4 regions of the Lelliottia nimipressuralis genome follow, and region 4 is predicted to be linked to each of the others. Evidence: predicted binding sites of a transcription regulator. Region 4 holds the regulator's gene; each other region holds the start of a gene.
The links. The regulator PurR, encoded in region 4, represses purine synthesis genes. The targets are predictions, from matches to a motif close to CANGCAAACGTTTGCNTG.
Positions count from the first base shown of each region.

Region 1: galS (HTH-type transcriptional regulator GalS) is a predicted target of PurR. The motif match lies at 2,785-2,802, and genes of this name have one in related genera.
Region 2: pyrD (quinone-dependent dihydroorotate dehydrogenase) is a predicted target of PurR. The motif match lies at 5,981-5,998, and genes of this name have one in related genera.
Region 3: purL (phosphoribosylformylglycinamidine synthase) is a predicted target of PurR. The motif match lies at 2,676-2,693, and genes of this name have one in related genera.

Region 1 covers NZ_CP167172.1:3,007,136-3,014,911, reverse strand. The annotation lists gene ACB496_RS14440 (YbfB/YjiJ family MFS transporter) at 1-808, shown strand, start outside; gene folE (GTP cyclohydrolase I FolE) at 913-1,581, shown strand; gene yeiB (DUF418 domain-containing protein YeiB) at 1,598-2,755, shown strand; gene galS (HTH-type transcriptional regulator GalS) at 2,911-3,933, shown strand; gene mglB (galactose/glucose ABC transporter substrate-binding protein MglB) at 4,229-5,227, shown strand; gene mglA (galactose/methyl galactoside ABC transporter ATP-binding protein MglA) at 5,309-6,829, shown strand; gene mglC (galactose/methyl galactoside ABC transporter permease MglC) at 6,845-7,776, shown strand, end outside.
Region 2 covers NZ_CP167172.1:1,620,215-1,627,990, forward strand. The annotation lists gene pepN (aminopeptidase N) at 1-1,508, shown strand, start outside; gene ssuB (aliphatic sulfonates ABC transporter ATP-binding protein) at 1,618-2,385, opposite strand; gene ssuC (aliphatic sulfonate ABC transporter permease SsuC) at 2,382-3,173, opposite strand; gene ssuD (FMNH2-dependent alkanesulfonate monooxygenase) at 3,184-4,329, opposite strand; gene ACB496_RS07485 (sulfonate ABC transporter substrate-binding protein) at 4,326-5,276, opposite strand; gene ssuE (NADPH-dependent FMN reductase) at 5,269-5,844, opposite strand; gene pyrD (quinone-dependent dihydroorotate dehydrogenase) at 6,092-7,102, shown strand; gene zapC (cell division protein ZapC) at 7,268-7,776, shown strand, end outside.
Region 3 covers NZ_CP167172.1:3,403,219-3,410,994, reverse strand. The annotation lists gene yfhb (phosphatidylglycerophosphatase C) at 1-509, shown strand, start outside; gene tadA (tRNA adenosine(34) deaminase TadA) at 534-1,073, shown strand; partial or broken gene mltF (membrane-bound lytic murein transglycosylase MltF) at 961-2,526, opposite strand; gene purL (phosphoribosylformylglycinamidine synthase) at 2,778-6,665, shown strand; gene qseE (two component system sensor histidine kinase QseE/GlrK) at 7,234-7,776, shown strand, end outside.
Region 4 covers NZ_CP167172.1:1,959,497-1,967,272, reverse strand. The annotation lists gene sodB (superoxide dismutase [Fe]) at 1-517, shown strand, start outside; gene ACB496_RS09220 (MFS transporter) at 556-1,722, opposite strand; gene ACB496_RS09215 (YnhF family membrane protein) at 1,892-1,981, opposite strand; gene purR (HTH-type transcriptional repressor PurR) at 2,278-3,303, shown strand; gene punR (DNA-binding transcriptional activator PunR) at 3,320-4,231, opposite strand; gene punC (purine nucleoside transporter PunC) at 4,348-5,547, shown strand; gene cfa (cyclopropane fatty acyl phospholipid synthase) at 5,844-6,992, shown strand; gene ACB496_RS09190 (riboflavin synthase subunit alpha) at 7,023-7,664, opposite strand.

The DNA.
Region 1 (7,776 bases), 1.0 Mb from region 4:
CTGGACTAACGAACGGCTGGCCCATTTTGGTAAGCCGGGACTTAGCGCGGCGGTCTTTGCCGGGCCGGGGGCGGGCATTGCCTTAAGCGGCCTGCTGGCGGTCTATATTCAGGCACGCTCGCTTTCAGCAGGCGCGGCGTGGCAGATTTATGGCGTGCTGGCGCTGATTCTTATCGTGCTGGTGGCGCGCTATCTGCCGCGCGGCGGGCAGTTGCATCGGCCGGGAACGGCGCCGGAGCCGCTGGTGCTGACCACCGATTTGCGTCGCCTGGTCTGGAGCTACAGCCTGGCAGGGTTTGGCTACATTCTCCCGGCCACCTTTTTATCGCAGATGGCGGCCGTGCGTTTCCCCGGCAGCCTGTTTGCGCAGTTTGTCTGGCCCGTCTTTGGCGCGGCGTCTGTCATCGGGATCGCGCTGAGTATCGCCCTGCGCCACGTCTCGACGTCGAACCGCCGTCTGTCGATTGTCCTCTGGTTGCAGGGGCTGGGCGTGTTTGCCGCCTGGCTGATGCCGGGGATCGGTGGCCTGATAACGGGCGCACTGCTGGTGGGCGGTGGGTTCCTCTGTGCCGTGCAGCTCTCCCTGTTGTGCGGCCGCGAACTGGCCCCGAACCACACCCGTTATATGGCCGGTTTACTGACTACGGGGTATGCGCTCGGTCAATTGGTTGGGCCGGTCACGTCGGCGCTCTCGACCTGGCTTACCCATCAGCTTGAGCCGGCGCTGGGCCTTGCAGGGCTGGCGTTGTTTGTCGGCGGAGCACTGGTCTGGGATCGTCAGGCCGAAAGGCAGCAGCAATTGCAATAATTATCGCTGTGAATACTGGATTATGTGCGCCACCTCACGCACAATGAGCGCACACTTTTGCTTCAAAGAGGGCAAAAGGCAGCCACACCTGCAGGAGAAAAATAATGCCATCACTCAGTAAAGAAGCCGCTCTCGTTCACGAAGCTTTAGTCGCGCGTGGTCTTGAAACCCCGCTGCGTCCGCCTGTTAATGAACTGGACAACGAAACACGCAAACGTCTTATTTCCGGGCACATGACCGAGATCATGCAGTTGCTGAATCTCGACCTGAGCGACGACAGCCTGATGGAAACTCCGAATCGCATCGCCAAGATGTATGTCGATGAGATTTTTTCCGGTCTCGATTACGCCAATTTCCCAAAAATCACCGTCATCGAAAATAAAATGAAAGTCGATGAAATGGTGACTGTGCGCGATATCACCCTGACCAGCACCTGCGAACACCATTTCGTGACTATCGACGGCAAAGCGACCGTGGCCTATATCCCGAAAGATACGGTGATTGGTCTGTCCAAGATCAACCGCATTGTGCAGTTCTTTGCCCAGCGTCCGCAGGTGCAGGAGCGCTTAACGCAGCAGATTCTAACGGCGCTGCAAACGCTGCTTGGCACCAACAATGTGGCTGTATCTATTGATGCCGTCCATTATTGCGTCAAAGCGCGCGGCGTTCGCGATGCAACCAGCGCGACCACCACCACGTCGCTGGGTGGCCTGTTTAAATCCAGCCAGAACACCCGCCAGGAGTTCCTGCGCGCCGTGCGTCACCACAACTAACCACAGGGCAGGATAGATGGAGCGTAATGTCACGCTGGATTTTGTACGTGGCGTTGCCATTCTCGGTATCCTGCTACTGAATATCGCCGCTTTTGGACTGCCCAAAGCGGCGTATCTCAATCCCGCCTGGTATGGCGATATTACCCGCAGCGACGCCTGGACATGGGCGATTCTCGATCTCTTCGCGCAGGTTAAATTCCTCACGCTCTTTGCGCTCCTCTTCGGCGCAGGGCTGCAGCTGCTCCTCAAACGTGGCAAACGCTGGATCCAGTCGCGGCTGACGCTGCTGGTACTGCTCGGCTTTATCCATGGCCTGTTTTTCTGGGATGGCGATATTCTGCTGGCCTATGGGTTAGTCGGTCTGATTTGCTGGCGGATGATCCGCGATGCCCACGACGTAAAAAACCTGTTCAATACGGGTGCGATCCTCTATCTGATTGGCATCGGCGTACTGTTGCTGCTGGGAATGATCTCCGGCGGGTCGACCAACCGCTCATGGATCCCGGATGCGGCGAATCTGCAATATGAACAGTTCTGGAAGCTAAAAGGCGGCGTGGAGGCGATCAGCAATCGCGCGGATATGCTCGGCGATAACCTGATCGCCCTCGGTGCGCAGTACGGCTGGCAGCTGGCGGGAATGATGCTGATGGGCGCGGCACTAATGCGCACCGGCTGGCTGAAAGGGGAATTTAGTCTCACTCATTACCGCCGGACCGGGTGTGCGCTGGTGCTGACTGGTGTCATCATCAATCTGCCCGCAATTGTCGCGCAGTGGATGCTGGGCTGGGATTACCGCTGGTGCGCGTTCCTGTTACAGGCCCCGCGTGAGCTGAGCGCCCCGTTCCAGACCATCGGCTATGCGGCGCTGATTTTCGGCTTCTGGCCGCAGATAGCCCGTTTCCGACTGGTGGCTGCCGTGGCCTGCGTTGGCCGGATGGCGCTGAGCAATTATCTGCTGCAAACTCTGATCTGCACCACGCTGTTCTATCATTTCGGCCTGTTTATGAAATTCGACCGCCTTCATCTGCTGGCGTTTGTTATTCCGGTCTGGGCAGTGAATCTGGTGTTTTCCGTCATCTGGCTGCGTTTTTTCCGCCAGGGACCGCTGGAATGGTTGTGGCGTCAATTAACCGCACGTGCTGCAGGTGTATCATTGACTAATACATCCAGATAACGATCTGGATCACAATCATTAACAAAACGGATGTAAACGTTTTCATCTGTGTGAGCTTCTTCACGTAGTCCCCTCCTTGTCACTGCCAGAATAGCCTCCTTGCTAAACACAGGGGGTGTCTGTGAGTTGCTGCAATCCTTTAAAGGATGGTGAATATGATCACCATTCGTGACGTAGCCCGCATCGCGGGTGTTTCTGTTGCTACCGTCTCCCGCGTGCTGAATAACAGCGCGCTGGTCAGCCCTGAAACGCGTGAAACCGTGATGAAAGCGGTGACGCAGCTCGGCTATCGGCCCAACGCCAATGCGCAGGCTCTCGCCACCCAGGTGAGCGACACCATTGGCGTGGTGGTGATGGATGTGTCGGATGCCTTCTTTGGTGCGCTGGTGAAAGCCGTGGACGTTGTCGCCCAGCAGCACCATAAATATGTGCTGATCGGTAACAGCTACCACGAGGCTGAAAAAGAGCGTCACGCCATTGAGGTGCTGATCCGCCAACGATGTAACGCCCTGATTGTCCACTCAAAAGCCTTGAGCGATGAGGAGCTGGCGGGGTTTATGGATCAAATCCCAGGCATGGTTCTCATCAACCGCGTGGTGCCGGGGTATGCCCACCGCTGTGTCACGCTGGACAACGTCAGCGGGGCGATGATGGCGACGCGCATGCTGCTCAATAACGGCCATCAGCGCATCGGTTATCTCGCCTCCAGTCACCATATTGAAGATGACGATATGCGACGGGAAGGCTGGCAAAACGCCCTGAAAGAAGCCGGGATTGTGCCGTCAGACAGCTGGATTGGTACCGGTTCGCCGGATATGCCGGGAGGGGAGGCCGCGATGGTCGAACTGCTCGGACGGAATCTGCAACTGACCGCCGTCTTTGCCTACAACGACAGTATGGCCGCCGGGGCGCTCACTGCGCTGAAAGACAACGGCATTGCGGTGCCGCAGCATCTGTCATTGATTGGTTTTGATGATATTCCGATTGCCCGTTACACGGACCCGCAGCTCACTACCGTGCGCTATCCGATTGCGTCCATGGCCCGTCTGGCAACGGAGCTGGCGTTACAGGGCGCCGCAGAGCAGCAGGATTTGAGCGCAACACACTGTTTCATGCCGACTTTAGTACGCCGCCATTCTGTGGCTGTTAAACAAATTGTGGCTCCGATCACTAACTGATTACGTCAGGTGATGTAACCGTTTTCAATCTGTGAGTAAATTCACAGTATCTTAACAAGCCGCTGACTATGATGTCAGCGTTTTAGGAGCTGAAACGCTATGTAACGGTGATTAATCACTTTCTCTATAGCCAAAGTGCCCCAAACGACAAATAAAACGCATTACTGGAGCGTTACCGAACACGGAAGATAGAAATTTTATAAGTGAACTTCGGCTGTCAGTAACGTTTTTCTAACATCTGCCCGCCGACCGTTATTCACAAGAACTACCCTGCATAAAAAAAACCGGAGATACCATGAATAAGAAGGTGTTGACTCTGTCTGCTGTTATGGCAAGCATGCTTTTTGGTGCAGCTGCGCACGCTGCGGATACCCGTATTGGTGTGACAATCTATAAATACGATGACAACTTTATGTCTGTTGTTCGTAAAGCTATCGAGAAAGATGCTAAAGCAGCGCCAGACGTTCAGCTGCTGATGAATGACTCCCAGAACGACCAGTCCAAACAGAACGACCAGATCGACGTTCTGCTGGCGAAAGGCGTGAAAGCCCTGGCCATCAACCTGGTTGACCCGGCAGCTGCAGGCACCGTTATTGAAAAAGCACGTGGCCAGAATGTGCCTATCGTCTTCTTCAACAAAGAGCCTTCCCGCAAAGCGCTGGACAGCTATGACAAAGCCTTCTATGTCGGTACTGACTCTAAAGAGTCCGGTATTATTCAGGGCGATCTGATCGCGAAACACTGGGCAGCGAACCCGAACTGGGACCTGAACAAAGACGGTCAGATTCAGTTCGTTCTGCTGAAAGGCGAGCCGGGCCACCCGGATGCTGAAGCACGTACCACGTATGTGATCAAAGAGCTGAACGACAAAGGTCTGAAAACCCAGCAGCTGGCGTTAGATACCGCGATGTGGGATACCGCTCAGGCGAAAGATAAGATGGACGCATGGCTGTCTGGCCCGAACGCGAACAAAATCGAAGTGGTTATCGCCAACAACGATGCGATGGCAATGGGTGCTGTTGAAGCACTGAAAGCGCACAACAAATCGTCTATTCCTGTCTTCGGCGTGGATGCTCTGCCAGAAGCGCTGGCACTGGTTAAGTCTGGCGCAATGGCCGGTACCGTTCTGAACGATGCGAATAACCAGGCTAAAGCGACCTTCGATCTGGCGAAAAACCTGGCCGATGGCAAAGGTGCGGCTGATGGCACCAACTGGAAAATCGAGAACAAAATCGTTCGCGTTCCTTACGTGGGCGTAGACCAGTCAAACCTGGCTGAGTTTATCGGTAAATAAGTTAGAGATTGCATGTTCTCACAGGGCGCAATTCGTTGCGCCCTTTTATAACGCGATATGCGAGGCCGTCAAGGTATAATTATGGTCAGCACAAATACTCAGTCGTCAGGCGAATTCTTGTTAGAAATGAGCAATATTAACAAGTCTTTTCCCGGCGTTAAGGCTCTCGACAATGTTAATTTAAAAGTACGTCCTCACTCTATTCATGCGTTGATGGGGGAGAATGGTGCGGGTAAATCAACATTATTAAAATGCCTTTTTGGGATCTATCAAAAAGATTCTGGTAGCATTCTTTTTCAGGGGAAAGAGATCGACTTCCATTCCGCCAAGGAAGCACTGGAGAATGGTATTTCGATGGTTCACCAGGAATTAAACCTGGTGCTTCAGCGTTCTGTTATGGACAATATGTGGCTGGGTCGTTATCCAACCAAAGGCGTATTTGTCGATCAGGACAAAATGTATCGCGACACCAAAGCGATTTTTGATGAACTGGATATTGATATTGACCCGCGCGCCCGCGTAGGCACTTTATCCGTTTCACAAATGCAGATGATTGAAATTGCCAAGGCATTCTCCTATAACGCGAAAATCGTGATTATGGATGAGCCAACGTCATCCCTGACGGAAAAAGAGGTGAACCACCTTTTCACCATTATCCGTAAGCTGAAAGAGCGTGGCTGCGGCATCGTCTATATCTCGCATAAAATGGAAGAGATCTTCCAGCTGTGCGATGAAATCACCATTCTGCGTGACGGCCAGTGGATCACCACTCAGCCTCTCGAAGGGCTGGATATGGACAAGATCATCGCCATGATGGTCGGCCGCTCCCTGAACCAGCGCTTCCCGGACAAAGAGAACAAGCCGGGCGAAGTGATTCTGGAAGTTCGCAACCTTACGTCTTTGCGCCAGCCCTCTATCCGCGATGTCTCCTTCGACCTGCATAAGGGCGAAATTCTGGGTATTGCAGGCCTGGTCGGTGCGAAACGTACCGATATCGTGGAAACCTTATTTGGTATCCGTGAAAAATCGGACGGCACCATTACGCTGCACGGTAAGCGTATTAATAACCATAACGCCAACGAAGCGATTAACCACGGCTTTGCCCTGGTGACCGAAGAGCGTCGTTCGACGGGGATTTATGCTTATCTGGATATTAACTTCAACTCGTTAATCTCCAATATTCGTAACTATAAAAATAAGATGGGCCTGCTGGATACTTCCCGCATGAAAAGCGATACCCAGTGGGTTATCGACTCAATGCGTGTAAAAACCCCAGGGCACCAGACGCAAATCGGTTCACTTTCCGGCGGTAACCAGCAGAAGGTTATTATTGGTCGCTGGTTATTAACGCAGCCAGAAATTTTAATGCTTGATGAGCCGACGCGCGGTATTGACGTGGGTGCAAAATTTGAAATCTATCAGCTGATTGCTGAACTGGCTAAAAAGAATAAAGGGATCATTATTATTTCTTCCGAAATGCCGGAATTGTTAGGGATCACAGATCGTATTCTGGTTATGAGCAATGGTCTCGTTGCCGGAATTGTTGACACCAAAACGACAACGCAAAACGAAATTCTCCGTCTTGCGTCTTTGCACCTTTAAGATCAGGGGCTCCTCATGAGTGCGTTAAATAAAAAAAGTTTTCTCACTTATCTGAAAGAGGGCGGTATTTACGTCGTTCTTTTAGTATTACTGGCCATTATTATTTTCCAGGACCCTACGTTCTTAAGTTTGCTTAACTTGAGTAACATTTTGACCCAGTCCTCCGTGCGTATCATCATCGCGCTGGGCGTGGCGGGGCTGATTGTGACTCAGGGTACGGACCTGTCAGCAGGGCGCCAGGTGGGTCTGGCGGCGGTTGTGGCCGCCACGCTATTGCAGTCGATGGAAAACGCCAACAAAGTGTTCCCGGAGATGGCCACCATGCCAATTATTGTGGTGGTGCTGATTGTCTGTGTGGTGGGTGCCATCATCGGTCTGATCAACGGTATTATCATCGCCTATCTGAACGTGACGCCGTTTATCACCACGCTGGGTACGATGATTATCGTTTACGGTATCAACTCCCTGTACTACGACTTCGTGGGTGCATCCCCGATTTCTGGTTTCGACAGCGGCTTCTCGACCTTCGCGCAGGGCTTTGTGGCGCTGGGCAGTTTCCGTCTCTCCTACATCACCTTCTACGCGCTGATCGCCGTGGCCTTTGTCTGGGTGCTGTGGAACAAAACGCGCTTCGGTAAAAACATCTTCGCTATCGGCGGCAACCCGGAAGCAGCAAAAGTGTCCGGCGTTAACGTGGCCCTGAACCTGCTGATGATTTATGCCCTGTCCGGCGTGTTCTATGCCTTCGGTGGTTTGCTGGAAGCGGGTCGTATCGGCTCAGCGACGAACAACCTCGGCTTCATGTACGAACTGGATGCTATCGCAGCCTGCGTGGTGGGCGGCGTCTCCTTCAGTGGCGGTGTAGGTACGGTGGTAGGCGTGGTGACGGGTGTAATCATCTTTACCGTTATCAACTACGGATTGACCTATATCGGTGTGAACCCGTA
Region 2 (7,776 bases), 340 kb from region 4:
TGATTGAGATGAACAACTTCTACACCCTGACGGTGTATGAGAAAGGTTCTGAAATCATTCGTATGATCCACACCCTGCTCGGCGAAGAGAACTTCCAGAAAGGGATGCAGCTCTATTTCGAACGCCACGACGGCAGCGCGGCGACGTGCGACGATTTCGTGCAGGCGATGGAAGATGCGTCCAACGTTGACCTGTCGCATTTCCGCCGCTGGTACAGCCAGGCCGGTACGCCGATCGTCAGCGTAAAAGATGACTACAATCCGGAAACCGAGCAGTACACCCTGACCATCAGCCAGCGCACGCCGCCGACAGCTGAGCAGGAAGAGAAGCACCCGCTGCACATTCCGTTCAGCATCGAGCTGTACGATAACGAAGGCAACGTGATCCCGCTGCAGAAGGGCGGTCATCCGGTGCATCACGTGCTGAACGTGACCCAGGCAGAACAGACCTTTATCTTTGATAACGTCTACTTCCAGCCGGTTCCGGCGCTGCTGTGCGAATTCTCCGCACCGGTGAAACTGGAATATAAGTGGAGCGATCAACAGCTCACCTTCCTGATGCGTCATGCGCGCAACGATTTCTCCCGCTGGGATGCGGCGCAGAGTCTGCTGGCGACCTACATCAAGTTGAACGTGAACCGTCACCAACAGGGTCAGCCGCTGTCGCTCCCGGTTCACGTTGCCGATGCGTTCCGTGCCATTTTGCTGGATGAGAAAATCGATCCGGCGCTGGCCGCAGAGATCCTGACGCTGCCGTCCGCGAGCGAAATCGCCGAGCTGTTTGAGATTATCGATCCCATCGCCATTACCGCCGTGCGTGAAGCCCTGACCCGCACGCTGGCGACCGAACTGGCCGATGAATTCCTGGCCATTTATAACGCCAACAAGCTCGACGAATACCGTGTCGAACACGCGGATATTGGCAAGCGTTCCCTGCGTAACACCTGTCTGCGCTATCTGGCATTTGGTGAAACGGAACTGGCGAACACGCTTGTCAGTAAGCAGTATCACGAAGCCGATAACATGACCGACGCCTTAGCGGCCCTGGCGGCGAGCGTGGCGGCAGAGCTGCCGTGCCGTGATGCGCTGATGCAAGAGTACGATGATAAGTGGCATCAGGACGGCCTGGTGATGGATAAGTGGTTTATCCTGCAAGCCACCAGCCCGGCGGCGGATGTGCTGAGCAAGGTACGCAATCTGCTCAAACACCGCTCTTTCACCATGAGCAACCCGAACCGCGTGCGTTCCCTGATTGGCGCGTTTGCCAGCAGCAACCCGGCGGCCTTCCATGCGGAAGACGGCAGCGGTTATCAGTTTATGGTGGAAATGCTGACTGAGCTTAACAGCCGTAACCCGCAGGTGGCATCGCGTCTGATTGAGCCGCTGATCCGCCTGAAACGCTACGACGCAGCGCGTCAGGCGAAAATGCGTGCTGCCCTTGAGCAGTTAAAAGGGCTGGAAAATCTGTCGGGCGATTTGTTCGAGAAGATTACGAAGGCGCTGGCCTGACGTTAATGCCAGGTAGCACTGTTAAGTAAAAACAAAACGGCAACGCAAGTTGCCGTTTTTTATGGGTTTAACCGTTTCTTGTATGAGAGCCTTTCAGGCTTCGCCTTCTTTATCCATGACGGCGGGCCTTCTCTTCAGTTGCCCCACGCTTCATCACTCTCTCCAGCACTTCTGCTTCCAGCTCTGCCAGTCTTACAGAACCGAGCCGCCGTGGACGGGGAATATCCACCGCCAGATCCAGGCCGATTTTGCCTTCTTCAATTAGCAGCACCCGATCCGCCATCGCCACGGCTTCACTCACATCATGCGTCACCAGCAGTACGGTAAAACCGTGCTCCTGCCACAGGGAGGCGATCAGATCCTGCATTTCGATGCGCGTCAGGGCATCAAGCGCCCCGAGCGGTTCGTCCAGTAGCAGCAGGCCTGGCCGGTGGATCAACGCGCGCGCCAGTGCCACACGCTGTTTTTGGCCCCCGGAGAGGGCAGCAGGCCACTCGTCCGCACGGTTTTCGAGGCCGACGGCGCGCAGCGCCTGACGTGCGTTATCCCGCCAGTTACCTTTCAGCCCCAGCCCCACGTTGTCGATAACCGTTTTCCACGGCAGCAGGCGCGCATCCTGAAACATCATGCGGGTATCGTCCTGAATATCCGCCAACGGCGTATTGCCCGCCAGCAATTCTCCGCCGTTCGGTGCCTCCAGCCCGGCAAGCAGCCGCAGCAGGGTGCTTTTGCCCCCGCCGCTGCGCCCGACAACCGCAACAAATTGTCCGGCAGGGACATGCAGATCCAGCGCGTTCAGGATAGTGTTATCGCCGTAGCGTTTGGTGACACCGTTAAGCAGCAGCGGTGTCCCCTGAGTTAAACGAGCCGTATTCATGCGTTTGCCTCCTTCGTGGAATAGGCCGGGTTCCAGCGCAGCCAGCTTCGCTCAAGCCACTGGGCACTGACGTCGGCGAGTTTGCCGAGCAGGGCGTAAAGAATGATGGCCACCACCACCACGTCGGTTTGCAAAAATTCGCGGGCGTTCATCGCCAGATAGCCGATCCCGGAGTTGGCCGAGATGGTCTCCGCCACAATCAGTGTCAGCCACATCAGACCGAGGGCGAAACGCACGCCGACCATAATCGATGGCAGCGCGCCCGGCAGGATCACATGGACAAACAGCGCAAAGCCGGACAATCCGTAACTGCGCGCCATCTCCACCAGCCCACGGTCGATATTACGAATGCCGTGCCAGGTGTTGATGTAAATCGGGAACAGCGTGCCGAGGGCCACCAGGAAAATCTTGGCGCTCTCGTCGATGCCAAACCACAGAATTACCAGCGGGATTAACGCTAAATGCGGGACGTTACGCAGCATCTGAATTGACGTATCCAGCAAACGCTCGCCCCAGCGGGAGAGGCCGCTGATAAGCCCCAGCGTCAGGCCAATCGAGCCGCCGATGGAAAAGCCTATTAGCGCACGCCAGGAGCTGATCGCCAGATGCTGCCACAGCTCACCGCTCGAACTGAGCGACCAGAACGCCTCCACTACGCCCTCCGGAGAGGGCAGAATACGGCTCGACAACCATCCCACGGACGAGGCGATTTGCCAGACAATCACAATGCCGACGGGCAGAAACCAGGGGGCCAGACGCAGCAGCCATTTTTGGGATGGATTTGCCATACGTACCTCGTTAGCTCTGCGCGACTTTTCGCGGGATAAACTCATTCGCTACGGCTTCGCCCTGAAGCTGGAGCGCGCGCGGCTGCGGGATTTCCGGGATGGCCACATCCAGATGCGGGAACAGCAGCTCGCCGACGTTGTATGCTTCTTCCAGATGCGGATAGCCAGACAAGATAAAGCTGTCGATACCCAGATCGGCATACTCATTGATCCGCGCCGCGACCGTAGGGCCATCGCCCACCAGCGCCGTACCCGCGCCGCCGCGAACCAGGCCTACACCCGCCCACAGATTCGGGCTGATTTCGAGATTGTCCTTGTTGCCTTTATGCAGGGAGGCCATTCGGTGCTGTCCTACGGAATCAGTCTTCGCAAAGGCTGCCTGCGCTTTGGCGATGGTGTCATCGTCCAGATGTGAAATCAGCCGGTCGGCGGCCTGCCAGGCTTCGGCGTTCGTTTCTCGCACGATGACGTGCAGGCGAATGCCGAAGCGCACTTTGCGCCCATGCGCGGCGGCTTTGGCGCGCACCTGCTCAATTTTCTCTTTCACCAGCTCAGGCGGCTCGCCCCAGGTCAGATAGAGATCAACCTGTTCAGCGGCAAGATCCTGCGCGACATCTGACGATCCGCCAAAGTAGAGTGGGGGACGCGGCTGTTGCACCGGCGCAAACAGCAGTTTCGCATCGCGAACGTGGATATGTTTTCCTTCGTAGGTGACGGTTTCGCCCTCGAGCAGACGGCGCCAGACGCGGGTAAATTCCGCGGAAGCCTCGTAGCGCTCCGTGTGATCGAGGAACACGCCGTCGGCGGCCAGCTCCTGCGGATCGCTGCCGGTCACCAGGTTAAACAGGGCGCGGCCATTGGAAAGGCGATCCAGCGTCGCGGCCTGACGGGCGGCAACGGTTGGGGAGACCACGCTCGGGCGCAGGGCCACCAGGAATTTCAGGCGCTGCGTGACCGGGATCATCGAGGCGGCCACCAGCCATGCGTCTTCACAAGAGCGCCCTGTCGGGATCAGCACGCCGGTAAAACCGATTCTGTCGGCGGCCTGCGCGATTTGCTGCAGATAGCCGTAGTCCACCGGGCGCGCGCCCTCTTCGGTGCCAAGATAATGCCCATCACCGTGGGTCGGTAAAAACCAGAACAGATTCAGACTCATGATTTCGATCCTTCTTTTTCAGAGGGTTGCCAGATACGGTCGCGAATATCGATTTTTTTCGGCACGAGACGGTTCTCGTAGAACAGATCTGCGGTTTGCTGCTGCAGGACAGCGGTTTTCGCGTCGACGGGTTTAATCACCGTCGTCGGGCGATGATCCAGATAGCTGGCGATCACCGGCTCCGGCAGGCCCATGGTTTTGGCGAGCAGGGCGATGCTTTCCTGACGCTGACTCTGAGTGAGCGCATCCGCCTCGCTAAAGGTCTGCAGCACACCCTGAACAAAGTCGCCGTTTTTTTCCGCATACGGACGTGCGGCAAGATAGAACGAACCGGTCTGCTTCAGCGTTTCGCCATCTTTCAGCACCCGAACGCCGCCCTGTAATAAGGCGGCAGAGTAGTACGGGTCCCAGATCGCCCAGGCATCAACATTATTTTGCTGGAACGCCGCGCGGGCATCTGCCGGGGTTAAGTAGACAGGCTGAATATCCTTGAACGTCAGACCCGCCTGTTGAAGGGCGCGCAAAAGCAGGTTGTGGGAGCTGGAACCTTTCTGGAAGGCGACTTTGTGGCCTTTCAGATCGGCGACGGTTTTGATCGGGCTGTTTTCAGGCACCAGAATCACTTCCGCTTTCGGCTTTGGCGGCTCGACGCCGACATAAACCAGATCCGCTCCGGCAGCTTGGGCAAAAATAGGAGGGATATCGCCGGTACTGCCCAAATCAATACTGCCGACGTTCAGCGCCTCCAGCATCTGCGGCCCGGCCGGGAACTCGACCCATGAGAATTTCGTGTCCGGGTAGCGCTTCTCCAGCAGCTGATGGCTTTTCGCCAGCACCATGCTGACGCTGCCTTTCTGATATCCGATACGCAGGCTTTCAGGCGCCGGTTCCGCCGCCTGTGCAAGCGCAGAGACAGCGAACAGGGCGGTCAGAAGATATTTAAACATGGGCGACTCCTTTCAGACGGCCAAAGGCGGGGGCTTGCACATCGCGGCGATGCAACGCCTGCCAGAAGGTTTCCAGCGCGCTATCAAGGCGCAGGTGCAGGTTCGGGGTGAACTGCGGTTTATGCTGGTAATCGATCACCTGAGAGTCATCGGCAAACACCCCGTGCAGGATCTCCTGGGCTTTGAGGGCATTCAGGACAGGCTTGAGGGCGTAATCCACCGCCAGCATGTGCGCAACGGTACCGCCGGTCGCCAGCGGCAGAACCACTTTTCCCTCCAGCGCACGTTCAGGCAGAAGATCGAGCAGGGTTTTCAGCGCGCCAGAGAAAGAGGCTTTATAGATCGGTGTCGCCACGATCAGCCCGTCGGCTCCTTTGAGCTGTTCGATCAGCGTCTGTAATGCCGGGCTGTCAAAGCGGGCATAGAGAAGGTCTTCCGGCTCAAAGTTTTGCAAGTTCCAGTGGCACACCTCGACGTTCAGCGAGTTGAGCTGTTCGCGGGCGTATTCCAGCAGGGCGCTGGAGCGAGAAGGAAAACGCGGACTTCCGGCCAACGTGATGACGCGCATGTTTGCTCCTTATAACTATTTGTTTGCTTTTATCTAACATTCATAACAATTTTCACGAGTGTGACATTGCACGGTTATTCCACTAAATGATTTATCTGAAATTAAAATGCCGAAAATTGCATAAGAAAGAGGCAGAAAGGAAAACGATTGCGCTTTACGATGATTTTTTGCCACAGGTCAATTCCCTTTCCTGGCGCGATCGCTGATAATCCGTGTCCGGTTTGCATACCGGAATCCAGGAGAGTTCATGTACTACCCCTTCGTTCGTAAAGCCCTTTTTCAGCTCGATCCAGAGCGCGCTCATGAATTGACATTCCAGCAGTTACGCCGGATTACAGGAACGCCTCTTGAGGCGCTGGTGCGCCAGAAAGTGCAGGAAAAACCTGTCCAGTGCATGGGCCTGACGTTTAAGAACCCACTGGGTCTGGCAGCAGGTCTCGACAAAAATGGTGAGTGCATTGACGCTCTTGGCGCGATGGGGTTTGGCTCCATCGAAGTGGGCACCGTGACGCCGCGCGCGCAGGACGGTAACGACAAGCCGCGCCTGTTCCGCCTGGTTGAAGCAGAAGGTTTGATCAACCGGATGGGCTTCAATAACCACGGTGTTGATCATCTGGTAGAGAACGTTAAAAAAGCCCATTTTGACGGTGTGCTGGGAATTAATATCGGCAAAAATAAAGATACGCCGGTTGAGAAGGGTAAAGATGACTATCTGATTTGTATGGAAAAAGTCTATGCCTATGCCGGTTATATCGCGATAAATATCTCTTCGCCAAATACCCCTGGCTTGCGTACGCTGCAATATGGTGAAGCGCTGGACGATCTGTTAAGTGCGATTAAAAATAAACAGAATGAACTCCAGGCGACCCATCATAAATATGTTCCGATCGCGGTTAAGATCGCCCCGGATCTTTCTGTCGAAGAATTGATCCAGGTTGCCGACAGTTTGGTTCGCCATAATATTGATGGTGTTATTGCCACCAATACTACGCTCGATCGCTCCCTCGTGCAGGGAATGAAAAACTGCGACGAAATGGGTGGCTTAAGTGGTCGTCCGGTACAATTAAAAAGCACCGAAATTATTCGTGCCTTGTCGGCGGAATTAAAAGGTCGCTTACCGATCATCGGCGTGGGCGGGATCGACTCTGTCATCGCGGCTCGCGAGAAGATGGCGGCAGGTGCCTCACTGGTGCAAATCTATTCCGGCTTTATTTTTAAAGGCCCACAATTGATTAAAGAAATCGTTAATCATATCTAATCTTTTCTCCATATCAGACAACCAGGGCTTTATTTCCAGCCCTGGTTGTTTTATATTCCGTCTTTGTTGCTTATTTAGACATTATGGTCTTTTATTATTGATGTTATAAACGAAGCGATAATTTGGACATTTTAAGAACAGGACGTTGTGGGGAAGGAGAGGAAAATGCGAATAAAACCTGACGATAACTGGCGCTGGTATTTTTGCGAAGAGCACGATCGAATGATGCTCGATTTAGCCAATGGTATGTTATTTCGCTCTCGTTTTGCTCGCCGAATGCTGACCCCGGATGCGTTTGCACCGTCAGGCTTTTGTGTTGACGATGCAGCCCTGTTTTTCTCTTTTGAAGAGAAATGTCGCGATCTTATTCTCTCTAAAGAGCAGCGCGCCGAACTGGTGCTGAATGCGCTGGTGGCGATTCGCTTCCTGAAACCGCAGATGCCAAAAAGCTGGCACTTTCTCGCTCATGGGCAAGCATGGTCGCCAGTCACCGGCGATGCGGCCTGCGTCAATCTCAGCGATACTTCGGAAGAGGTGAGTTTGCTGGTGGTAGAACCGGGCGAAAACGCCGCGCTCTGTTTGCTGGCGCAACCCGGCGTGGTGATTGCCGGGCGCACAATGCAATTGGGTGATGCGATTAAAGTGATGAACGACCGGCTTAAACCGCAACTGCG
Region 3 (7,776 bases), 1.4 Mb from region 4:
CACTTTTGCCGATCATCGGGATCGCACTGTTGATAAAAGGGCGCGCGGCGCGCTGGCCAATGAGCCTGCTGTTATGGGGCTGCACCTTTGGGCACAGCGATGCGCGGCTCAGCCAGCTGCAACAGGATTTCGTCCACTGGTTTCGCGGGCACGTCACCGCGTTTCCGGTGGTTCAGGACCGGCTGACGGAGTACCTCAACGCCAGTGACGCCGATATCTGGCTTATCACCGGCTCGCCGCAGCCGCTGGTGGAGCAGGTCTATTTTGACACGCCGTGGTTGCCGCGCGTGAATCTGATTGCCACTCAAATGGGGCGCGCCTACGGCGGATGGGTGCTGACGCTGCGCTGTCTGGGGCACGAGAAAGTGGTGCAACTGGAGAAAAAAATCGGCACGCCGCTGCGCCTTTACAGCGGCTACAGCGACAGCAAGCAGGACAACCCGCTGCTCTATTTCTGCCAGCACCGCTGGCGCGTTACCCCTTCAGGCGAACTTCAGCAACTGGAATAGTGTTAATCATAACGGGTGTGTATAATGCCGCCCGCTTTCCGACTGGAGTACCTTTCGTTGTCTGACCTTGAACTCAATCATGAATACTGGATGCGCCATGCGCTTTCCCTTGCAAAACGCGCCTGGGATGAGGGCGAAGTGCCCGTGGGTGCCGTTCTGGTGCATAACAATCAGGTGATTGGCGAAGGGTGGAACCGTCCGATAGGTCGCCACGATCCGACTGCGCATGCCGAAATCATGGCTCTGCGTCAGGGCGGGCTGGTACTGCAGAACTACCGTTTGCTGGATACAACGCTGTATGTCACGCTGGAACCCTGCGTGATGTGTTCTGGTGCGATGGTGCACAGCCGCATCGGGACGCTGGTGTATGGCGCGCGGGATGAAAAGACAGGCGCGGCGGGTTCCTTAATGGACGTACTCGGTCATCCGGGCATGAACCACCAGGTCCAGATTATCGGTGGGGTACTTGCACCAGAGTGTTCGGGGCTACTAAGCGATTTCTTTCGAATGCGCCGTCAGCAGAAAAAGCAACAAAAGGCAGAATTGAAGTCGTCGGGTGATTAAGCTCATTCGGTGATACCACCGGATAGCTCTGCGCCAGCTGCTCAGCCTCCATCACTTCCTTCTCTTTCTCCTGCAGATAACCTTCCAGGCTTATCTGATACTTGCGGATATTTTCCACATACGCGTAGGCTTCGTGGCCGCGCGCATACCCGTACGTGAGTTTATTGTACCAGGGCTTCTGGCTCAGCAGCGGCAGACGCTGTTTTACGTCAGACCAGCTGTCAGGATTGCCTTTGGTCTTGGCGGTCAACGCGCGGGCGTCGAGCATATGCGCGTAACCCATGTTGTATGCCGCCAGTGCAAACCAGATCCGCTCCTCTTCCGGCACCGTTTCCGGTACTTTCGCCATCATATCCTGCAGATAACGCGCGCCGCCGCTAATGCTCTGTTCCGCGTCGGTGCGATCCGTCAGGCCGAGACTTTGCGCCGTATTCTTGGTGAGCATCATCAGGCCACGCACGCCGGTGGGTGAGGTCGCCTGGGCGTCCCAGTGAGATTCTTGATAAGAAATTGCCGCCAGCAGGCGCCAGTCGATCGCCTGGGCGTATTTCTCGAACAGCGGCTGGAGTTCCGGCAGCACACTGTCGACCGCGCGCAGGAAGCTGCGGGTATCGACGTAATCGAAATCGCCGCCGTGACCGAGATATTTCTCCTCAAGCCGCGCGAGGGTACCGTCTTCATTCATCGAATTGAAGAAATCGAGGATCGCGGCGGCGAGGGTTTGATCTTCGTCGAGAGGGCTAAACCAGGTGACGGGCTGTTCGTCGGTCACGTCCAGCGCCACGGCCAGCTCCGGATGCACGCGCTGGAATAGACTGATCGCCACGGAATCGGCGATGGTGTACGCCAGCTTTTTATCTTTTACCTGTTCCAGTAGGGCCGTAGTGCCGAGTTTGTCATCGACCTTCCAGCTGAGATCCGGGTATTTCTTCTCTTTCAGGGAGCGCAAATCGTCAATCACCACATGGCCTGGCGCGATGGTGAGCTGCTGATCGTTAAGGGCAGCAAGCGTACGCGGGCGCACTCCGCCCACGCGATAGACAAGTTGCTGAGAAACGGAGTAGTAGGTCGGCCCTGGCTGATAGTTCTTGCTGCGCTCGCTGTTATAGACCAGCCCGGCGGCGAGCATATCGGCATCGCCGTTATCCAGGTCGTCAAACAGCTGGCTGATATTCTGGCGAACAGTGATTTTGAGTTTTACGCCCAGGTAGTCGGCAAACTGCTGCGCCAGCTCGTAATCGAGACCGGTAATTTTGCCGTTAACGTTGTTGTAGGTCAGCGGAGAGCTGATGGTACTGACACGCAGCTCCCCCCGCGACTGGATCGCGGCGATACGGTTTTCGGCTTTGCCGAACCAGGGGATTGAAGGCCACAGGGCCGCTGCCAGCAGCAAGGTTACAATGCCGATGAGCAGATAATTAATCTTTAATTTTTTCAATTAGTTAATTCTCTGCGCCGTGCGTTGCCTCAGTGTGCTGTAGCCATGTTAAGAATAAGGTTTGCCATTGATTGAGCGGCATTTTGCGCAAACTTACGACAGTTGGCAACAAATTAGAGAGACAGGTCACACCTATGGATAAAAATGCGAGATGATTTTATTTCGACGCAAACGGTTTCGTCGGCGCTCAGGATTCTCTATAATGACGCCCGTTTTCCCCTTGCGCACACTGTAAGCGCCTCAGGCGCTTCGAAGACGAGAGACTTATGATGGAAATTCTGCGTGGTTCGCCTGCACTGTCTGCCTTCCGTATCAACAAACTGCTGGCACGTTTTCAGGCTGCCGACCTTCCGGTAAGCAATATTTACGCTGAGTATGTCCATTTTGCTGACCTGAATGCTCCCTTAGATGCGCAGCAGCGCGAGCAGCTTGAACGTCTGCTCAAGTATGGCCCGAGCCTGAGCAGCCATACGCCAACCGGCAAACTGATCCTTGCGACGCCTCGCCCTGGCACCATCTCCCCCTGGTCTTCTAAAGCCACTGACATTGCCCACAACTGCGGCCTGAGCCAGATTAATCGTCTGGAGCGCGGCGTGGCGTATTACGTTGAAGCCTCGACGTTGACCGCTGAACAATGGCAGGCCGTTACCGCTGAGCTGCACGACCGCATGATGGAAAGCGTCTTCGCGTCGCTGGATGATGCACAACAGCTGTTCTCTCACCATCAGCCTGCGCCCGTTCAGAGCGTGGATCTGCTGGGTGAAGGCCGCCAGGCGCTGATTGATGCCAACCTGCGTCTGGGTCTGGCGCTGGCAGATGACGAGATTGACTACCTGCAGGATGCGTTCGTGAAGCTGAACCGCAACCCGAACGACATCGAACTCTATATGTTCGCGCAGGCCAACTCCGAGCACTGCCGCCATAAGATTTTCAACGCCGACTGGGTTATCGACGGCGAAGAACAGCCGAAGTCGCTGTTTAAAATGATCAAAAACACCATGGAACAAACGCCTGACCACGTCTTGTCTGCCTATAAAGACAACGCGGCGGTGATGGAAGGTTCTGAGGTGGGCCGCTTCTTCGCCGATCGCGAAGCAGGGCGCTATGCATTCCATCAGGAGCCTGCGCATATCCTGATGAAAGTGGAAACGCACAACCACCCGACGGCGATTTCGCCATGGCCGGGTGCAGCCACCGGTTCCGGCGGCGAAATCCGTGACGAAGGCGCAACCGGACGTGGGGCAAAACCAAAAGCGGGCCTGGTCGGTTTCTCCGTCTCTAACCTGCGTATTCCTGGCTTTGAACAGCCGTGGGAAGAAGATTTCGGCAAGCCAGAGCGCATTGTCACTGCGCTAGACATCATGACCGAAGGCCCACTGGGCGGGGCGGCGTTTAACAACGAATTTGGTCGCCCGGCGCTGAACGGCTACTTCCGTACCTATGAAGAGAAGGTCGACAGCCACAACGGCGAAGAGCTGCGCGGCTACCACAAGCCCATCATGCTGGCAGGCGGGATCGGCAATATTCGCGCCGATCACGTGCAGAAAGGTGAGATCACCGTCGGCGCGAAACTGATCGTTCTCGGCGGCCCGGCAATGAACATCGGTCTGGGCGGCGGGGCGGCCTCTTCGATGGCCTCTGGTCAGTCTGACGCAGACCTCGATTTTGCTTCCGTACAGCGCGACAACCCTGAAATGGAGCGTCGTTGCCAGGAGGTGATCGACCGCTGCTGGCAGCTTGGCGATGCCAACCCTATTCTGTTCATTCACGACGTCGGTGCGGGCGGTCTCTCTAACGCCATGCCGGAGCTAGTGAGCGACGGCGGCCGCGGGGGGCGTTTCAATCTGCGCGATATCCTGAGCGATGAGCCAGGCATGAGCCCGCTGGAAATCTGGTGTAATGAATCCCAGGAACGCTACGTGCTGGCGGTCTCTCCGGACCAGTTGCCGCTGTTCGACGAACTGTGCCGCCGCGAGCGCGCACCGTACGCGGTCATTGGTGAAGCGACGGAAGAGCTGCATCTGACCATGAACGATCCGCACTTCGACAATCAGCCGATTGATCTGCCGCTTGACGTGCTGCTGGGCAAAACGCCGAAGATGACCCGCAACGTGCAAACCCGTAAAGCTGCGGGCAAAGCGCTGGATGTGCGCGGGATCGCCATTGCTGATGCCGTGAATCGCGTCCTGCACCTTCCGGCGGTAGCGGAAAAAACCTTCCTCGTGACCATCGGCGACCGCTCGGTGACCGGTATGGTGGCCCGCGATCAGATGGTTGGCCCATGGCAGATCCCGGTGGCGAACTGCGCGGTGACCACGGCGAGCCTCGACAGCTACTACGGCGAAGCGATGGCGCTGGGCGAACGTACCCCGGTTGCACTGCTGGACTTCGCCGCCTCTGCCCGTCTGGCGGTCGGCGAAGCGCTGACCAACATCGCTGCGACCCAGATTGGCGATATCAAACGCATCAAACTCTCCGCGAACTGGATGGCCGCAGCCGGGCACCCAGGCGAAGACGCGGGTCTGTATGAAGCCGTAAAAGCGGTCGGCGAAGAACTTTGTCCGGCGCTGGGTCTCACCATTCCGGTCGGCAAAGATTCTATGTCGATGAAAACCCGCTGGCAGGAGGGCAACGAGCAGCGCGAAATGACCTCTCCGCTGTCGCTGGTTATCACCGCTTTTGCCCGCGTGGAAGATGTGCGTCACACCATCACGCCACAGTTGGCTACGGAAGATAACGCCCTGCTGCTGATTGATCTCGGTAAAGGCCACAACGCTCTCGGGGCGACCGCGCTGGCGCAGGTTTATCGTCAACTGGGCGACAAACCGGCAGATGTGCGCGACGTGGCGCAACTGAAAGGCTTCTACGACGCTATTCAGGCGCTGGTGGCGGATCGCAAACTGCTGGCCTATCACGACCGTTCTGACGGCGGCCTGCTGGTGACACTGGCTGAGATGGCTTTCACCGGCCACTGCGGTGTGGAAGCAGATATCGCTTCGCTGGGCGACGACCGTCTGGCGGCGCTGTTTAACGAAGAGCTGGGCGCGGTCATTCAGGTTCGTGCTGCTGACCGCGATGCCGTTGAAGCGCTGCTGGCGCAGCATGGTCTGGCGGATTGCGTACACTATCTGGGTAAAGCCGTCAGCGGCGATCGCTTCGTGATTGAAGCGGACGGTCACGCGGTGTTCAGCGAAAGCCGCTCCACGTTGCGTATGTGGTGGGCCGAAACCACCTGGCAGATGCAGCGTCTGCGCGATAACCCTGAGTGCGCCGATCAGGAACATGAAGCCAAAGCGAATGACAGCGATCCGGGTCTGAACGTGAAGCTCTCCTTCGACATTAACGAAGACGTGGCGGCACCTTACATTGCGACCGGTGCGCGTCCGAAAGTGGCGGTTCTGCGCGAGCAGGGCGTGAACTCCCACGTGGAAATGGCGGCAGCGTTCCACCGTGCGGGCTTTGACGCTATCGACGTCCACATGAGCGACCTGCTGGCTGGGCGCACCGGGCTGGACGATTTCCAGGCACTGGTTGCCTGCGGCGGCTTCTCTTACGGCGACGTGCTGGGGGCAGGTGAGGGTTGGGCTAAATCCATTCTGTTCAACAATCGCGTGCGCGATGAGTTCGAAACCTTCTTCCACCGTCCGCAGACGCTGGCGTTGGGCGTGTGTAACGGCTGCCAGATGATGTCGAATCTGCGTGAGCTGATCCCTGGCAGCGACGCCTGGCCGCGCTTTGTGCGTAACCAGTCCGACCGCTTCGAAGCGCGCTTTAGCCTGGTTGAAGTGACCCAAAGCCCGTCTCTGCTGCTGCAGGGAATGGTGGGCTCGCAGATGCCGATTGCGGTTTCACACGGTGAAGGGCAGGTGGAAGTGCGCGATGCTGCGCATCTGGCTACGCTCGAAAGCAAAGGGCTGGTGGCACTGCGCTTCGTCGATCACTTCGGCAAAGTGACGGAAACCTACCCGGCAAACCCTAACGGCTCAGCAAACGGTATTACCGCCGTGACCAGCGAAAGCGGCCGCGCCACCATCATGATGCCGCACCCGGAGCGTGTATTCCGTACCGTCAGCAACTCCTGGCACCCGGAAAACTGGGGCGAAGACAGCCCGTGGATGCGTATCTTCCGCAATGCGCGTAAGCAGTTAGGTTAATCAGCCTGTCAATGCCTGGCGGCACTGTGTTTGCCCGGCTTTCAAAAGGCTTAAATTGGAGGCCCGGTGAGCGCTAGCGCCATCGGGCTTTTTTTGTCGCAAAAATGCGACAAACGCATAACAACCGTGTCGCCAAAAGGAGACATGTAACTCGTTGATTTTAAATGGGTGCGTAAGAGTGATGAGAAGGTGTATCTAATTAGCGACACTTAGCCTGGAAATCGTTCAGTCAGCAACTAACGTTGTTTTGCCATAAATGTGTTAAATATCATGATGATAATAATTTGTTTTGCATTCTGGCACGGCTGTTGCATAATATTAACCAGTGGCTCATTCACCCTCTTATGTCAGCCCCTTCGGGACGCGCTACATAAACTTCGAATGACGCACAACAAGGTGCCTGCCGTCCAACTACTGATTATAGCGATGCTTTATCAGACCCAGGGCGAAACGTCGAGTAAGGCACCGCCTCTTTTCGCAACAAAGCCGGGTTTTTACCCGGCTTTGTTGTATCTGACGGGCTGACTCAGTTAGCATCACTCAACACCCACATTGAGAGAGTCATGCGTTGAAACGCTGGTCAATTTTCCCTCGCTCCCTGCGACAGCTCGTTATGATGGCATTCCTGCTGATCCTGTTACCCTTGCTGGTTCTGGCCTGGCAGGCGTGGCAGAGCCTCAATGCCCTCAGCGCTCAGGCGGCGCAAACCAACCGCACAACGCTGATCGATGCCCGCCGCAGCGAGGCGATGACCAATGCCGCGCTGGAAATGGAGCGTAGCTACCGCCAGTATTGCGTGCTCGACGACCGCACGCTGGCGAAGGTCTATCAGAACCAGCGCAAGCGCTACAGCGAAATGCTGGACGCACATGCGGGCGTTCTCCCTGACGACAAACTCTATCAGGCGCTGCGTCAGGATCTTAACGATCTGGCGCAGCTGCAGTGCAAAAACAGCGGGCCGGACGAGGTCGCGACCGCACGCCTCGAAGCCTTTGCTAACGCCAATACCGAGATGGTGCAGTCCACGCGCACCGTTATATTCTCTCGCGGACAACAGCTTCAGCAGGAGATCGCCGAACGCGGTCAGTTCTTTGGCTGGCAGGCGCTGGTG
Region 4 (7,776 bases):
AACCCTGGAATACCACTACGGCAAACACCATCAGACCTATGTCACTAACCTGAACAATCTGGTTAAGGGCACCGCGTTTGAAGGTAAAACGCTGGAAGAGATTGTGCGCAGTTCTGACGGCGGTGTGTTCAACAACGCTGCTCAGGTCTGGAACCACACGTTTTACTGGCACTGCCTGGCACCGAACGCCGGTGGCGAACCGACCGGTGAACTGGCGGCTGCCATTAACGCCGCCTTCGGCAGCTTTGCGGATTTCAAAGCGAAGTTTACTGACGCAGCAATTAAGAACTTCGGCTCTGGCTGGACGTGGCTGGTTAAAGAGGCTGACGGTAAACTGGCTATCGTCTCAACGTCAAACGCGGGAACCCCACTGACCACCAGCGCGAAACCGCTGATGACCGTTGATGTGTGGGAACACGCGTATTATATCGACTACCGTAACGCTCGCCCGAACTACCTTGAGCACTTCTGGGCGCTGGTTAACTGGGAATTTGTGGCGAAGAACTTCGCGGCGTAAATGAGACGCAGAAGGGGCAGCCCTTCTGCGTTTTTTGATTACTCTGTGACGCGAACAGGTTCCGGCTGTTTACGGCCCGATGTCAGGACCAGCAGCAGACCGAGCGCCGCTATAATCGCCCCCATCACCGGTACAAAAGCGTATCCCAGCCCGCCTGAAATCACCGCCCCACCCGCTGCCGCACCCAGCGCATTCCCGAGATTAAACGCACCGATATTCACGGAAGAAGACAGGCCCGGCGCTTCGTGCGCCACACGCATGACGCGCATCTGCAATGGCGGAACCACGGCAAAGGTTGCAGCGCCCCACACCACCATCGCAATGGCCGCCCCAAACTCGTTGCGCGCAAGCCAGGGAATCGCGAGCATAATCACAATCAGCAGCGTTAAGAAGCCTTTCAGCGTCCCGGTGACCGAGCGATCCGCCAGTTTACCGCCGAGATAGTTGCCCAAAGAGAAACCGACGCCAATCAGCACCAGCATCGCCGTCACGAACAGCGGTGTGGCGTGAGTGATATCGTGCAGTACCGGTGAAATGTAGGTGTAGAGCGTAAACATCGCGCCCGCCCCGAGCACCGTGGTTAACAGAGCAGACAACACCTGTGGACGAACCAGCACCGACAGCTCTTTACGCACGTCCGGGCGCTCGCCCGCCTCGCCTTTCGGAAGCGAGAAGAACAGTGCAATCATCGCCACTACGCCCAGCCCTGCGGTTGCCATAAACGACATCCGCCAGCCAATGACTTCACCAAGCCAGGTCGCCGCCGGTACACCGCCAATATTGGCGATGGTTAGCCCCATAAACATGGTTGCCACCGCGCTGGCCTGTTTGTGTTTTGGCACCACGCTCGCCGCCACCACAGAGCCTAAGCCAAAGAACGCGCCGTGGTTCAGGCTGGTCAGAATGCGTGACAGCAGCAGCGTGGTGTAATCCGGTGACAGCGCCGAGAGCACGTTACCGAGGGTAAAAATCGCCATCAGGAAGATCAGCGCATTGCGACGGGCACGATGCGACAACAGCAGCGTCATGAGCGGCGCACCAATCATCACGCCAATGGCGTAGGCGCTGATCAGCATACCTGCGGCGGGAATAGAGACATCTACCCCTTTTGCGATAACCGGCAACAGTCCCATCGGGGAAAACTCGGTGGTGCCGATGCCAAAAGCGCCAATCGCCAGGGCAAGCAGGGGAAAATTGATTTTCATTGATTAACTACGGATGCCGTGTCGTCGCGCGACACGGGACTAAGATGTCAAAAGCATGACATCAATCACAAAAAATGAGAAGTTAACAAATTAGCAAAAGATTTTTGCCGTGCGGGTAACAATCAGGGAACAGGCAGGAGATGAGGGAGAGAACTCTCCCCCGCTTGAATCAGTGCAGCGCAGCGGTCAGACCCGCAGCGACAATCAGAGCCAGAACAATAATGGTTGTCGTCAGCGAAAACTTCAGATCGGTACTCATCAATTTTTCTCCTTTTAATCACCCCACGAAAAGTGAGCTTGCTCATTTTTACACAGTTTACCCCAAAAATCTTCCTGGATTTAGGCTGATAACCGTTTTTGCTCTTCCCCTTTTCATCAAGATAAGACAAAATTCCACGCTAAATTTATAAGCGTACCGGCCACTGACCCCCTCCTGACGTTCTGAGTCGTTTTCCCGGCGTATCGCAATTCACATTGCGAGATAAGGGTGAGAGAAGGCAAACGTTTACCTTTAAGTATTTCAGGAGTTTAAGATATGGTCTGGAGTGACATGTAATGGCAACAATTAAAGATGTGGCGAAACGCGCAAACGTTTCCACTACAACCGTATCACATGTAATTAACAAAACGCGTTTCGTTGCGGAAGAGACGCGCAACGCCGTATGGGCCGCCATCAAAGAGCTGCACTACTCCCCAAGTGCCGTGGCGCGTAGCCTGAAGGTGAACCACACCAAATCGATCGGCCTGCTGGCGACCAGCAGCGAAGCCGCCTATTTTGCGGAGATCATCGAAGCGGTTGAGAAAAACTGTTTCCAGAAGGGCTACACCCTGATTCTCGGCAACGCCTGGAACAGCCAGGAGAAACAGCGCGCTTACCTGTCGATGATGGCGCAAAAGCGCGTTGATGGCCTGCTGGTAATGTGTTCTGAATACCCGGAGTCCGTACTCTCCATGCTTGAAGAGTATCGCCACATTCCGATGGTGGTGATGGACTGGGGTGATACCCGCGCTGATTTTACCGATTCCGTCAACGATAACGCCTTTGAAGGCGGCTACATGGCAGGTCGCTACTTGATTGAGCGCGGTCACCGCGAAATCGGCGTCATTCCGGGTCCGCTGGAGCGCAACACCGGCGCAGGCCGTCTGGCAGGGTTCATGAAAGCGATGGAAGAAGCGCTAATTACGGTGCCAGAAAACTGGATCGTGCAGGGCGACTTCGAGCCGGAGTCCGGCTACCGCGCGATGCAGCAGATCGTCTCCCAGTCGCACCGCCCTACCGCAGTCTTTATCGGGGGTGACATCATGGCGATGGGCGCCCTTTGCGCAGCCGATGAGCTGGGTTTGCGCGTGCCGCAGGACATTTCCGTGATCGGGTACGATAACGTGCGCAACGCACGCTACTTCACCCCGGCGCTGACGACCATTCACCAGCCGAAAGACTCGCTGGGCGAAACGGCCTTCAATATGTTGTTGGACCGCATCGTCAGCAAGCGTGAAGAGTCGCAGTCGATTGAAGTCCACCCGCGCCTGATTGAACGCCGCTCCGTGGCCGACGGTCCGTTCCGCGACTACCGCCGTTAATCCCCCGAGGGGCCGGTTATTCCGGCTCCCTCAGCCACTCTCTGTTCAGCGTTTCGCTGTCTCCCAGATAATCCAGCAGCCACGCCAGCGCCGGTGACATATCGTTTTGCTGCCACGTCAGGCAACAGGCCGCATCCGGGAACGGGTTTTCCAGCGTCAGAGCCACCCATTCACCGCGATCGATGCGTGGACGTGCAAAATGCGCCGGCACCATTCCCACGCACAGCCCCGCAGAAAGACAGGTCGCCGACGTTTCCCAATCCGGGGCGACCACACGGCGTTGGTTATCCAGTAACCAGGTAATCCGTTTTGGCAGCGATCGTGAGGTATCTTCCAGCACCAGTGACGGCCAGTTGCGCAACGTATCATCGCTCAACGGGCCTGCAATGGCGGCCAGAGGATGATCGCGGGCGACAACGCAGGTCCAGCTCAGGGCTCCCATATCGCGAAATGCATAGCGACCACCCACAGGGATCGCCTGAGTCGCGCCGATCGCCATCTCCACCCTGCCGTCAGAGAGCGCATCCCACACGCCGTTGAACACCTCCTGCGAGACGCGCAGCTCCACATCAGAGAAGTGGCGATAGAAATCGACCACCATCTGTCGGGTGCGTTCGGGTTTGACGATGTTATCCACCGCAATGGCGAGATGCCCGCGCCAGCCGTTCGCAATCTGCTGGCACTGCTCGCGGGTGATCATCATTTTTTTGATAACAGATCGTCCTTCTTTCAAAAACCAGACGCCCGCTGGCGTCAGAACAACGTCGCGGTGACGGCGCTCGAACAGCGGAACCGCCAGCCACTCTTCAAGCTGACGCACCGTATAGCTCACCGCAGAGGGGACGCGATGGAGTTCCTGGGCCGCGCCACTAAAGCTGCCGTTACGCGCGACCGCATCCACCACTTCTAACGAATATTCTGACCACATTTTCTGCCTGCAAAATTTTTGAATGCAATCACCAAATATTAGCGTTTCACAAGGCAGTTTGCACTCCCTACACTTTGCGCCAGTGATTACCTGCCCTCTTTAGGAAATAAAAAACAATGCAACCCAACAAAGGATTCCTGGTCTGGCTCGGCGGTTTAAGCGTGCTGGGCTTTTTGGCGACCGACATGTACCTGCCCGCGTTTGCCGCGATGCAGGCCGATTTACAGACCCCTGCCGCCGCCATCAGCGCCAGCCTGAGCCTGTTCCTCGCCGGTTTTGCCTTCGCACAGCTGTTATGGGGCCCGCTCTCTGACCGTTACGGTCGCAAACCGATTCTGCTCCTCGGTCTGGCGATTTTCGCCGTCGGCTGCCTGGGGATGCTGTGGGTGCGTGATGCCACCTGGCTGCTGGTGCTGCGATTTATCCAGGCATTCGGTGTGTGTGCCGCAGCTGTCACCTGGCAGGCGCTGGTGACGGACTATTATCCCGCGTCTCGCGTGAACCGCATTTTTGCCACTATTATGCCGCTGGTCGGGCTTTCTCCGGCGCTGGCTCCCCTGCTCGGTAGCTGGATCCTGGTGCATTTTGACTGGCAGGCGATTTTCGCCACCCTGTTTATCATCACGCTGGTGCTGATGTTACCGGCCTTCACGCTAAAACCTGCCCAGCCGAAACCGGCTGAAAACCACGATAATCGCGTCACTTTCCTGTCGCTGCTGCGTTCACGCGCGTATCGCGGCAACGTGCTGGTCTACGCCGCCTGTTCCGCCAGCTTCTTTGCGTGGCTGACCGGTTCGCCGTTTATTCTGCATGATATGGGCTACAGCCCGGCGGTGATCGGCCTGAGCTATGTTCCACAGACCATCGCGTTCCTGGTGGGGGGCTACGGCTGCCGCGCCGCGCTGCAAAAATGGCAGGGACAGCAGATGCTGCCATGGCTGCTGGTGCTGTTCGCCGTAAGCGTCATCGGTACCTGGGCGGTTGGCTTTATTCCACACGTCGGGCTGACTGAAATTCTGATCCCGTTCTGTGTGATGGCCGTGGCAAACGGCGCGATTTACCCGATTGTGGTGGCTCAGGCTTTGCGCCCGTTCCCTCATGCAACGGGCCGTGCGGCGGCGCTGCAAAACACCCTGCAGCTCGGTCTGTGCTTCCTCGCAAGCCTGATTGTCTCTGCGTTAATCGCTACGCCGCTAATGACCACGACCAGCGTGATGCTGGCTACCGTGGTTCTCGCCGCGCTGGGTTATCGCATGCAGGCCTCTATGAAGACGCTGACAGAGGACACTGCAGAGGCGAAATCGTCGCAGGCGTAATCGCGCGAGCAATTATGTTACATTTCAGTCATTAGGCTGCTAACAACTTTCAGTTGAATCGCTCTTTTTTGCGGCCTATACTAAATTTGGTTCATATAAATACGATAAATATTATGTGTTAACGGGAGCCGGAGTGCTCCCGTTTTACCATGGAAGGCCTTTCGGTAAGGGTTATCTCCCTTCCTCTGTTCTACGTCGGATATTAGCCTCACGGAAAAACCGTGGGATTTCTCACAAACCATAAAAAGCGGCTACGCTGTTTGAAGGTTCTGATCACACAACGTGATGGAGAAGCTATGAGTTCATCGTGTATAGAAGAAGTCAATGTTCGGGACAATAACTGGTTCCGGATCGTCAATGAATTACTGAGTCGGGCGGGCATCGCGATTAACGGGTCTGCTCCTTCAGATATTCAGGTAAAGCATCCCGATTTTTTCAAACGCGTGTTGCAGGAAGGTTCGCTGGGTTTAGGCGAGAGCTACATGGACGGCTGGTGGGAATGCGAGCGGCTGGATATGTTTTTCCATAACGTTCTGCGCGCCGGGCTGGAAAACCAGCTCCCCCACCACCTGAAGGATACGCTGCGGATCGCCTCTGCACGGTTGCTGAATCTGCAAAGTAAAAAACGGGCATGGATTGTCGGGAAAGAGCATTACGATCTTGGCAACGATCTTTTCAGCCGCATGCTTGACCCGTTGATGCAATATTCCTGCGCCTACTGGAAAGAGGCCACCACGCTCGAAGATGCACAGCAGGCGAAACTGCGTTTAATCTGCGAAAAACTGCAGCTTCAACCCGGTATGCGGGTGCTGGATATCGGCTGCGGCTGGGGTGGGCTTGCCTGGTACATGGCGAAACACTACGGCGTGAGCGTCGTGGGTGTGACCATTTCGGCTGAACAGCAGAAACTGGCGCAAGAACGCTGCGCGGGGCTGGATGTGACCATTCTGCTGCAGGATTATCGCGATCTGGACGATCAGTTCGATCGTATCGTCTCCGTGGGAATGTTCGAGCACGTTGGGCCAAAAAATTACAACACCTATTTCACGGTTGCCGATCGCAACCTGAAACCAGAAGGTCTTTTCCTGCTACACACCATTGGTTCCAAAAAGACCGATCATTCGGTCGATCCCTGGATCAATAAATACATCTTCCCGAATGGCTGTTTACCTTCGGTTCGCCAGATAGCCGATGCCAGTGAATCGCACTTTATTGTCGAAGACTGGCACAATTTCGGTGCCGACTACGATACGACACTGATGGCCTGGCACGAACGTTTTCTGGCGTCATGGCCGGAAATTGCGGATAACTATTCTGAACGCTTCAAGCGGATGTTCGTCTATTACCTGAATGCCTGTGCGGGCGCGTTTCGTGCCCGGGATATTCAGCTCTGGCAGGTCGTGTTCAGTCGTGGCGTGGAGCATGGTTTGCGGGTCGCGCGATAAAAAATAAACCCCGGATATCCGGGGTTTATTTTATTCTTCTTCCGACGTCAGTTTACTTGCTAATTCTTTCGCCGCCAGCACCCGTTCTACGGTATCCACTACCGCCTGGGTCTGGGGATCAATTTCGATATTAATGCGATGGCCGAGTTTTTTCGCCCCGAGCGTCGTGCGCTGCAACGTTTCCGGAATTAAATGCACGCAGAAACGGGTTGGCGTCACTTCTCCCACCGTCAGACTAATCCCATCCACGCCAATAAATCCTTTGTACAGGATGTATTTCATTAATGACGCGTCTTGAACCTTAAACCAGATCTGACGGTTATTTTCTGAGGTCAGGATTTTCGAAATCTCGGCGGTCGTCATAATATGACCCGACATTAAATGTCCGCCAATCTCATCGCTGAACTTCGCCGCGCGCTCAACGTTAACCATGTCGCCCACCACCAGCTCGCCGAGGTTGGTAATACGCAGCGTCTCTTTCATCAGATCAAAGCTAATACGGTTGCCGTTAATTTCTGTCACTGTCAGACAGCAGCCGTTGTGTGCCACCGATGCCCCGGTCTCCAGACCGTCGAGCATATATTCCGGCAGCTCGACCACATGGGTACGGAAATTAGGTTTTTCATCTATGGACACCAGTTTTGCAGTGCCCTGCACGATACCAGTAAACATGCTTACCACTCCTGTATTATCCCAACGGTAGTGACACCGTTTAATCGCAACACAATAACAGTTGGAAAAACAGGTTGCCAGCGGAGCGCATTTTCTGGCGATTTTTTCACTA